3 regions of the Shewanella sp. FDAARGOS_354 genome follow, and region 1 is predicted to be linked to each of the others. Evidence: predicted binding sites of a transcription regulator. Region 1 holds the regulator's gene; each other region holds the start of a gene.

Region 1 (3,161 bases):
TTTTCTTACTGCCCGGAGTGGCGCAGGTTGTGCACTCCGGCCGCAGTATGGTACGAAGTTCCATTGCTAGTGTTTTGTTAACTTCTCTTTGTGTTTAATAACCTGACGATCAAGTTTATCAATCAGGACGTCTATGGCAGCATACATATCTGCATGCTCTGAAGTCGCGAAGACTTCACCACCGGTGAGGTTGATTCTCGCTTCGGCAATCTGTTGCATTTTCTCAACATTGAGCACAACGTGCACATTATTGATCTGTTCGAAATGACGTTCAAGTTTTGAAAACTTTTCCTCAACATATGCCCGTAACGATTCAGTAATCTCGATATGGTGTCCACTTAGGTTTATTTGCATAGAAACGTCCTCCGATACTCACAATAGGCTATAAACTTTTACGCTGATTGGAAGGGGGAATAAGCATCGCTTCTCGGTACTTCGCAATGGTTCTGCGCGCAACGTTAATTCCCTGTTCTGCCAGAAGTTGAGCCATCTTGCTGTCGCTTAATGGTTTTTTCTGGTTTTCCGCTGCAACCAGTTTCTTAATGAAAGCTCTGATTGCTGTGGATGAGCACTCACCGCCATCATCCGTCCCGACGTGGCTTGAGAAGAAATATTTTAGTTCAAAAAGTCCTTTTGGGGTATGCATGTATTTTTGAGTCGTCACCCGTGAAATGGTGGACTCATGCATCTCTACCGCCTCGGCGATATCGTTTAGGACCATAGGTTTCATGGCTTCTTCGCCATATTCGAAGAAACCCTGTTGATATTGCACTATACAGTTTGCCACCTTGAGCAGTGTTTCGTTACGGCTTTCAAGGCTTTTAATAAACCACTTGGCTTCTTGCAGATGGCCACGAATAAATTGGCTATCAGCTTGATTTTTTGAACTTCGGGCCATTGCTGCATATTGCTGATTTACGTTGATTTTTGGCATGCAGTCAGGGTTTAATTCGACCACCCAACGGCCGTTTTTCTTCGACACCGATACATCGGGGATCACATATTCTTCATCGACAGGGGTGATGAGTAAACCGGGACGAGGGTTCAAGGTTTGGATCAGCGCAATACTGTCCCTTAACTCGTCCTCTTTCAGTTTGGTCTTACGCATTAACAGCCTAAAGTCGCGAGCGGCGATCAGATCTAAATGATCTTTGATCAACATGCGGGCGTTTTCGATGTGAGGGGTATCAGGCGAAAAATGAGATAGCTGGATCAGTAAACATTCGCTTAAATCCCTTGCCGCGACACCAACAGGGTCGAAGTGTTGAATACGCTTGAGCACGGCTTCGACTTCGTCGAGTTCAATCTCGGGATTGCCCATGGCTTCGAGGATATCTTCAGTGCTTTGAGTGAGATAACCTTGATCGTCAATGGCATCAATAATCGCGGTGGCAATGGCTAAATCGGTTTCAGAGAAGGGTGTGAGGTTTTTTTGCCATTCTAAATGTTCGTACAACCCCTCGCTAGTTTCCCCTTGGAAGGGCATGTCATCTTCACGGCTGGCGCCAGAACCTGAGTTTGGCGATGCGGTAAAGACTTCATCCCAAGTGGTATCCATGGGTAACTCTTCGGGCAGAGATTCTTTGGTCAGCGACTCGGCAATGTCCACGGTGGAATTATCTTGTTCCTGTGGCTGGGCAGTCGTTTCGCTAAAGTCGGTATCGGCGATATCTTGCTTACGTTCGCTAGGCGCGTCAAATTGCTCCTCTTCCAGCTCGAGAAGAGGATTAGAATCTAAGGCTTGCTGGATTTCTTGTTGCAGTTCCAATGACGACAGTTGCAGCAGGCGAATGGCCTGCTGAAGTTGTGGCGTCATGGTTAACTGTTGACCCAGTTTGAGCTGGAGTGACGCTTTCATGTTACCGCTGATCCCTAGGTTATTATTGTGAGTTTAGGTCGCTTGATATCATATGGATGGAGCCTAGCGCTCTCAAATTCAAGGCTTATTAGCTTTGTTTTAGTAACTATAGCCTGAATTGTTCACCTAAGTACACAGCCCTAACTTGCTGATTGTCTAAGATCTCTGCGGGTGTGCCCTCGGCAATAAGATTACCGTGACTCACAATGTAAGCATGTTCACAGACGTCTAAGGTCTCGCGCACATTGTGGTCAGTGATCAGTACACCAAGGCCTCGGCTCTTAAGCTGCTCGATAATTTTCTTGATATCGATAACGGAGATCGGATCAACGCCCGCAAAGGGCTCATCAAGCAGAATAAACTTGGGGTTGGCCGCTAAGGCGCGGGCAATTTCGACGCGTCGACGTTCACCGCCCGATAAGGACATGCCTTGGCTGTCACGAATATGGGTGATATGGAACTCTTCTAGCAGTTGCTCTAGTGCTTCTTCGCGCTGGTCACTATTGAGCTCTTTACGGGTTTGCAGTACCGCCATGATGTTGTCGTGTACGGTTAATTTACGAAAGATACTCGCTTCCTGTGGTAGGTAACCAATACCTTTGCGGGCACGCAGATGCATAGGATCGGCGGTTAAATCATCATCGTCGATAAAGATATGGCCTTTATCGCTTTTAACTAAGCCCACGACCATGTAAAAGGTGGTGGTTTTGCCCGCGCCGTTAGGGCCGAGTAGGCCGACGACTTGACCCGTTTTGACCGTCAGGCTGACATCTTTGACAACCTGACGACTCTTATAACTCTTGGCGAGATTCTGTGCTTTTAAGGTGATTTGGGTCATTTAGAATCCTGTTTTTTCACAGGTTTATCTGTTGGTGTATTTTTGAGTTCTTCCTGATAATTATCAGGTTGAATAATGGTAATTACGCGATCATCACCATTGCCGCTACTTTCGGCGATCAGTTTTTGCTGAATAATATCGTAACGAATTAAATTGCCTGTAACTTGACTACCCGCTTGGTCTAGGGTCGCTGTACCAGTTAGGGTCAACGTCCGAGTGGCCATTTCATAGCGAATCTCTTTGGCGCTAGCAGATGCAGGGCGGCCATCATCAAGGATTTGGCTGTAGGTTGCTGGATTTCCTGTAGCCAGTAAGACTTTACTATTTTCGCCTTCGACAGAAAATGCACGGAGTTGATCCGCATGGATTTTAATTGAGCCTTGAACAACTTCAACGGGACCGAAGAAAATGATCTGATTGTTTTTAATGTCCGCAGTTTGACTGACGGCTTTAATTTTCACTTCT
Region 2 (3,161 bases), 680 kb from region 1:
GCCACCAATTAATAGCGCAACAAAGACACCCACACCGATAAAAATAAATAGCTTCTTTTTACTTTTTGGTGCTTCAGTACTTTCAAGTTCTAGTGATTCTTCCTTGGCCATTTTCTGTTCTCTTTAATAGGCTAAATTTGGGAATGGGATTAAGGCTCAGTTTATAATCCACTTTGTTACTATAGGTTACCTGCTTAAGCGTAATAATCTATACCCGAATTTAAACTAGTTGCTTGATTTAAACCTAAATCGAGTTCTTCTGCCGAGAAATCATCCACATTTCCACCACTTGAACCGCCACTGTCTGCAAATCCTCCCTCACGGCGTTGTCCTTGGTCACCTTGAGAGACGTGACTGTCAGCGAGTTGCATGCCTTGTTCTTGTAATAATTCACGTAAACGAGGAATCGCTTGCTCAACCACATCGCGGGTCTGCGCCTGAGCAACATGGAATTGTACTTGCGTCTGCTCACCATGAACTTGTATTTTCACTATCATGTGTCCAAGTTCGGGTGGATCTAGGCGAATTTCCGCCTGTTGAATACCTTGGCTAACCATAGTAACAAGCTGCTGTTTCATCACAGGAGAAAAGCGCTGGATCATTTCCTGCATCTGATTTTGGTTTTCAACGCCTTGACGTAAGGAAAGATGAACCTGTGGTATCTCTTGGCGTTGAATTTGCTGGTTAGCTAAAGAGTGTTGTATCGATACCGCTTTAAAATCAACAGGCTTAAATTCTGTAACAGATTCTTCATGGCCAGTATCGAGCGAAGATAAGGCGTTTTCTTGCCGCGAATCCAGTGTGACGGCTAACTTGGCATCTTTTAACAATAATCCTGCCGAAATTTCGGCGCGTGAAGGATTGTCGTCAATAGCATTAGGCTCAACCGAAACCGCACCTAAGGCATTAAGCTCTTTAGTCGTAGAGTTTAATATCACGGCATCAGCATCGGTAACTGACACATTAGCTGTATTGACTGACGGTGACTGTCCAACCGTTGGCGCAGTCGTTTTATCTGTTGATGGGAGCGACAGATTTATCGACTTATTGCTTAGTTCAGCCTCTTTCGTCTCTAACTTGTTAGCTTCAGAGATAGATTCCCCTTCAATCGGTAAAATGGGGGTTTCTGGCGGTTTAACCCATTTTTCAGTTCGCATCTCTGCAAGCATTGATGCATCATCTATAAGCGTATCATCGGTCGAAGCGCCAGTCTTATCCACAGTTTCAGTATTCGCCGTTGCAATCAAACCTACTGTATTAATTGACTGATTTTGTTTATTTATAATATCTTCTGGAAGTGCAGATGCTCGTTCTTGTTGAAAAACAAATGTACCCGTTTGCTCTAAAACTTGTGCATCTAATGTATCATTCGTTAAGGTAACTTCATTTGACTGAGCAAATTTCGCTAGCTCATCTAAAAAAGTTGGCTTGATAGTCTCTTCCGTTGGTAAAGCGCCATCCTCTGTTGCAGGCGCTAAGATACTAGCGGCATCTTCTGTCGTTAATTGAGCTTCAAGCGGCAAAGAGTCGCTCGGAGCGGCCGCTTTTTTCATCTCGTTTGCCATGCCTATTTGAGCAAAAATCAAGCTAATATCAGCTTCATCATCTGCACTAGTATCATCAATATCTGTTTTCTGTTTTGCCGATTTGGCAGAAACATCTGGAGAAACATTGGTGTTAGTCGAGGATGAGCTAATAGATGTCACTGAAGCCAAAGCGGCAGAAAAGTCTTCACTATTAGCATCTTGCCCCAACATTTTACTTGAGCCAGCACTATTTTTCGCATTAGATACTAATAGGATATTGTTCATTTGTTGCATAAAAGCTCCTAAACATCCGCCCAGAGGAAAAAGAGCGTGGGCAAACGTCAATTTATACGGCTTTGGCTATATCTGGCATAAATCAAGCAAATAAAATGCCAACAAATGGATATTAAAAATTCGAGTATTATTGACTGTCGGATTGGTTAATTACTTCTTACGACGGAAAAATTGCTGCGAAGCAAATTCATCCGTCATTTTTTGCTCTTTTTTGAGCTCAATGACTTGGCGCTTTTTCTCTTTATTTTCTAAAAGTAGTTCCACAGCCTTACGTTTTTTTTGTTTTTCTAGCCAGTGCTGCTGACGGTAGTGTTTCTGCTTTTCACCATCGGCTACAACACGATTTTGCTGAGCAATAGCCTCATCGATTTGCCGAATAAAACGATGGAATTGGTGGTAATGACTCGCACTAATCGCCTGCCCCTGCTGGGACTGCATCTGCTTCATATAGTCCAAGCGATAATTGTTGAGTGCATCCAACTGATTTTGGCGCTTTTGACACTCTAGTTGCGCCGACTTTAGCAGCAGTGCGGCCTGCTCCTCTGCATCGAGGGCTAATTTCAACACAAGTAAGAGGGGATCGGCATTCGCCATAACAGTCTCGATTATTTACATTGTGCCGCGAGTTGCCCAAGCATGACTTGGCTATCGGCAAAACTAAAGGCATCACGCATGGTCTGCCGTAAAAAGGCATTCATCGCAGGTTGCAGGCGTATAGCGTTATCGATTCGCGGATCGCTGCCTTGGGCATAGGCACCAATCGAAATCAGATCCTTATTCTGTTGGTAGAGGGAATAAGTCTGCTTGACGCGGCGCATGGCTTCTAAGTGCTCGCTCGAAATCACCATTGGGGCCACACGGCTGATCGAAGCCTCAATATCGATTGCGGGATAATGCCCAGAATCCGCCAGCGAGCGTGAAAGCACAATATGTCCATCGAGGATCGCCCGAGAAGCATCGGCAATCGGATCCTGTTGATCGTCGCCCTCGGTCAGCACAGTATAAAATGCGGTGATAGAACCTTGTCCAGGCCCACCATTACCCGCCCGCTCAACCAAGCGTGGCAATTTAGCAAATACCGAAGGCGGATAACCTTTAGTTGCCGGCGGTTCACCTACGGCCAGAGCAATCTCACGCTGCGCTTGGGCGTAACGAGTCAGACTATCCATTAATAACAATACGTTATAGCCTAAATCACGAAAATACTCAGCGATACGAGTCGAAGTTTCACAGGCGCGAAGGCGCATCAAGGGTGAGGTATCGGCGGGCGCCGCCACCACAACAGAGCGTGCTCTGCCCTTTTCACCGAGGATTTCTTCAATAAATTCTTTAACTTCGCGG
Region 3 (3,161 bases), 2.0 Mb from region 1:
GTTTTTTTAGCGATTAATAGATGAGTCTTTGATGGAGGCATTATGATCCGCTGGTGCCCACTGATGTTTAGTTGCCTATTAACCGTGGCAAATACGACATTTGCAGACACGCTGAAGCTAACGTCATTACTTTGGCCGCCGTATTCCGGCTATCAACTCCAGCACCAAGGCGCGAGTGTTGCGGTGGCTAAGGCGGCGTTTGAGCAAATGGAACAACAACTTATCGTGGATTTTTACCCTTGGAGCCGCGCGATTAAATTAGCCGTTATGCCGGGCTCTGACTACATTGGCTATTTTCCAGAATATTATTTTGAAACCGATAAGTTTATTTTTTCTAAACCGATTGGTATTGGCCCATTAGGTATTGTTGAGCAAAAATCCCGTCCCATTAGTTGGCATCATTTAGCCGATTTGAATCGTTATACTTTAGGTATTGTGCAGGATTATGTGAATACCGACTCGTTGGATGTAATGATTGCTTCAGGGAGTCAACCTGTCGAAGCGGCAACATCCGATGAGCAAAATATCAAAAAGGTGGCGGCTGGTCGTATTGACGGCGCTGTGATTGATATTAATGTGCTGCATTATCTACTTAAACAACCCCACCTTCAGCCGCTCGCAGATAAGTTACAGGTCAATCGACAACTTATTGCCAATAAACAACTTTATGTCGCGTTTCGTAATACAGAAGAGGGACGGCGTTGGCGGGATATTTTTGATCAAGGTTTAGCGAAGCTCGATATTGATAGCATTATGGGCGATTTGTTATTTCAGCCAGAAGCCTTAAGTCAGTAATGCTATTTTGCACCTAACCAAAGCTGTGAGATGACATGTTTTGTCATCATTTTGTCTAACACTGCGAGTAATCAGTTGTGGGCGGCATTTCGTTATCACTGCTCAGCATGTTTGTGTGTGCCAGTGAGTATTTTGTCAGGTGATCGCGATGGGTTAATCAAGATCCAAACCAGCAGGGCATTGGTACAATATTTTAAGGTCGACTTAGTTGTGTTGGCCTATGATGGTCATGACATCACCATAGATGCGCCAGCTAAACTGGCGCATTATCTCTTTGAAATCATCAGCTCACCGGAGCAGGATGCGGGTGAGCAGTTTGCTGATAGCGCTGATTTACTCAATGAATAAAGGGATTATTACGAAGCAGAATTAGTGCAATCGCTGCCGAACTATGCATCAGCACTACCCACCAATGCTGAGTAGTGCTGAGTAGTGCTGAGTGATATGCCTTACGCCTTGGCGATCATGGTTATTACGCTTTCGCTACTGTGGTTATTACGCTTTCGCTACTGTGGTTATTACGCTTTCGCTACTATGGTTTGCCCAATCGGCGTTAGGCTTAACAGCGCCAGCTTAAGATGTTGGATCCCGAAAGGGATACCGATAATCGTCACAAAGCAAGCAAGAGCATGGGCCAAATGACCTATGGCCAACCAAATCCCAAACAGTAAGAACCAAATGATATTGCCCACCATGCCAAAGGCGCCTGTTCCTAAATCTTCACGGCCAGTTAAATGACGGCGATTCATTTGTTCTTGTCCAAAGGGCCAGAAGGTCAATTCACCAATCACAAAGCAGGCGCGACCAAAGGGAATACCGATAATACTGATAAAACACAGAATCCCCGCAAGCCACCAGGCTAGGCCCATCACAAATCCACCAAGGACAAACCAAGCAATATTGAAAATTAACCGTAGTAATGACATTGAAAACTCCTTATCGAATCCAAAATCTGTGCGACAGAAACAACATCCACACTCGAAATTATTAATTGATGCTTAAATGTCATAAGCGAGAATTATGCCAAAATATTTTTCATTAATAATCAATGGCATATTATAGTTTATACCTCTACGGATTGTGAGTTAAGCTAATATTTCGTGAATTTCCTTAATTCTTAGGAAGAATTTAGCCAAGCCCGCGTTACACTAAACACCTTATCTCCCCTTGAGTAAATAAATGCTAGTTAATAGTCCCGTCGAATCATTTTCTTTTGCAGGCAGAGAGATCTTTCTTAAAAGAGATGATTTATTACATCCTGCTTTTAGTGGTAATAAGGCGCGTAAGTTTGCCTACTTTCTAGACCATGATTTTGCTGGTGTGACTAAGGTGATTGGTCATGGCTCCGCGCAGGCTAATTCACTGTATTCGCTGTCGGCGCTCGCCAAACTGAAAGGCTGGCAGTGTGATTTTTATGTGGACCATATTGCTAGCCACGTACTGACTTTACCGACAGGGAACTATGCCGCAGCTATCGCCAATGGTACACAGGTTATTGATTTATCAAGCCTGATAGCAGCTAATCCTTTTCTTCTGCGTGAGTTTAAGTGGACTTGCCATGACTATATTGAGCATCAAGTTTTGGCTGCTGAGCCTGACACTTTGTTTATTCCGGAAGGCGGGCGCTGCCAGTATGCGGAGTATGGTGTCAGTCTGTTAGCCGTTGAAATTGAAACGTGGGCAATGCAACAGGGACTGACTGAACTGAAAGTGTTTTTACCCGCGGGAACGGGAACCACGGCATTATTTTTAAACCAATATTTTGTGCGTAAGCAAAGTCACATTCGAGTGCTTACCTGCGCAGTGGTGGGCGGCGATGAGTATTTAGCGCAGCAGTTTTATGAGTTAAATCCTAACGCTGCTGAGCATCCACAGATTTTGAATGTGGGGAAGAAATACCACTTTGGTAAACTCTATCCTGAGTTTTATGCCATGTGGCAGCGGATTTGCGCCTCAGGTATTCAATTTGAATTACTCTACGATCCCTTAGGTTTTATGGTGTTAGAAAAATATTTACCGCAGTGGGGCGCAAGCCCTGTGATGTATATCCATCAAGGTGGTTTGCTTGGAAATGAAACCATGTTGCCACGTTATTTGCGTAAATTTGGTAAAAGTCGTACGACCCTATAGAGCAGATGATTTACTTAGTGGCGCTAAGACATAATATGTTTGAAGCGACGTAATCTCTAAGTTAAGCTTATGATGTCGAACGATGGAAAATACTCATGACAGAAGCGGAATATCTCGCCAATTACGATCCTAAGGCTTTTAAGACTGTGTTACTGACAGTGGATGCAGTATTGTTTACCTACCATGATCAGCAGCTTAAAGTACTTTTAGTGCAACGCTCAAATCATCCTTTTTTA

What was found. The regulator sigma-54, encoded in region 1, starts transcription at its own class of promoters, with help from an activator protein. The targets are predictions, from matches to a motif close to GTTGGCACGNNNNTNGNNT.
Region 2: a site for sigma-54 is predicted at 1,905-1,923, ahead of CEQ32_RS00275 (flagellar hook-length control protein FliK). Genes of this name have one in related genera too.
Region 3: a site for sigma-54 is predicted at 1,805-1,823, ahead of CEQ32_RS06370 (YccF domain-containing protein). Genes of this name have one in related genera too.

Annotation. Positions count from the first base shown of each region.
Region 1 covers NZ_CP022089.2:4,407,119-4,410,279, forward strand. The annotation lists gene ptsN (PTS IIA-like nitrogen regulatory protein PtsN) at 1-64, opposite strand, end outside; gene hpf (ribosome hibernation promoting factor) at 67-354, opposite strand; gene CEQ32_RS19830 (RNA polymerase factor sigma-54) at 383-1,858, opposite strand; gene lptB (LPS export ABC transporter ATP-binding protein) at 1,965-2,696, opposite strand; gene lptA (lipopolysaccharide transport periplasmic protein LptA) at 2,693-3,161, opposite strand, start outside.
Region 2 covers NZ_CP022089.2:52,806-55,966, reverse strand. The annotation lists gene fliL (flagellar basal body-associated protein FliL) at 1-111, opposite strand, end outside; gene CEQ32_RS00275 (flagellar hook-length control protein FliK) at 195-1,820, opposite strand; gene fliJ (flagellar export protein FliJ) at 1,971-2,414, opposite strand; gene fliI (flagellar protein export ATPase FliI) at 2,426-3,161, opposite strand, start outside.
Region 3 covers NZ_CP022089.2:1,403,467-1,406,627, reverse strand. The annotation lists gene CEQ32_RS06380 (substrate-binding periplasmic protein) at 43-795, shown strand; gene CEQ32_RS06375 (alpha/beta fold hydrolase) at 913-1,143, shown strand; gene CEQ32_RS06370 (YccF domain-containing protein) at 1,314-1,721, opposite strand; gene CEQ32_RS06365 (pyridoxal-phosphate dependent enzyme) at 1,975-2,925, shown strand; gene CEQ32_RS06360 (NrtR DNA-binding winged helix domain-containing protein) at 3,021-3,161, shown strand, end outside.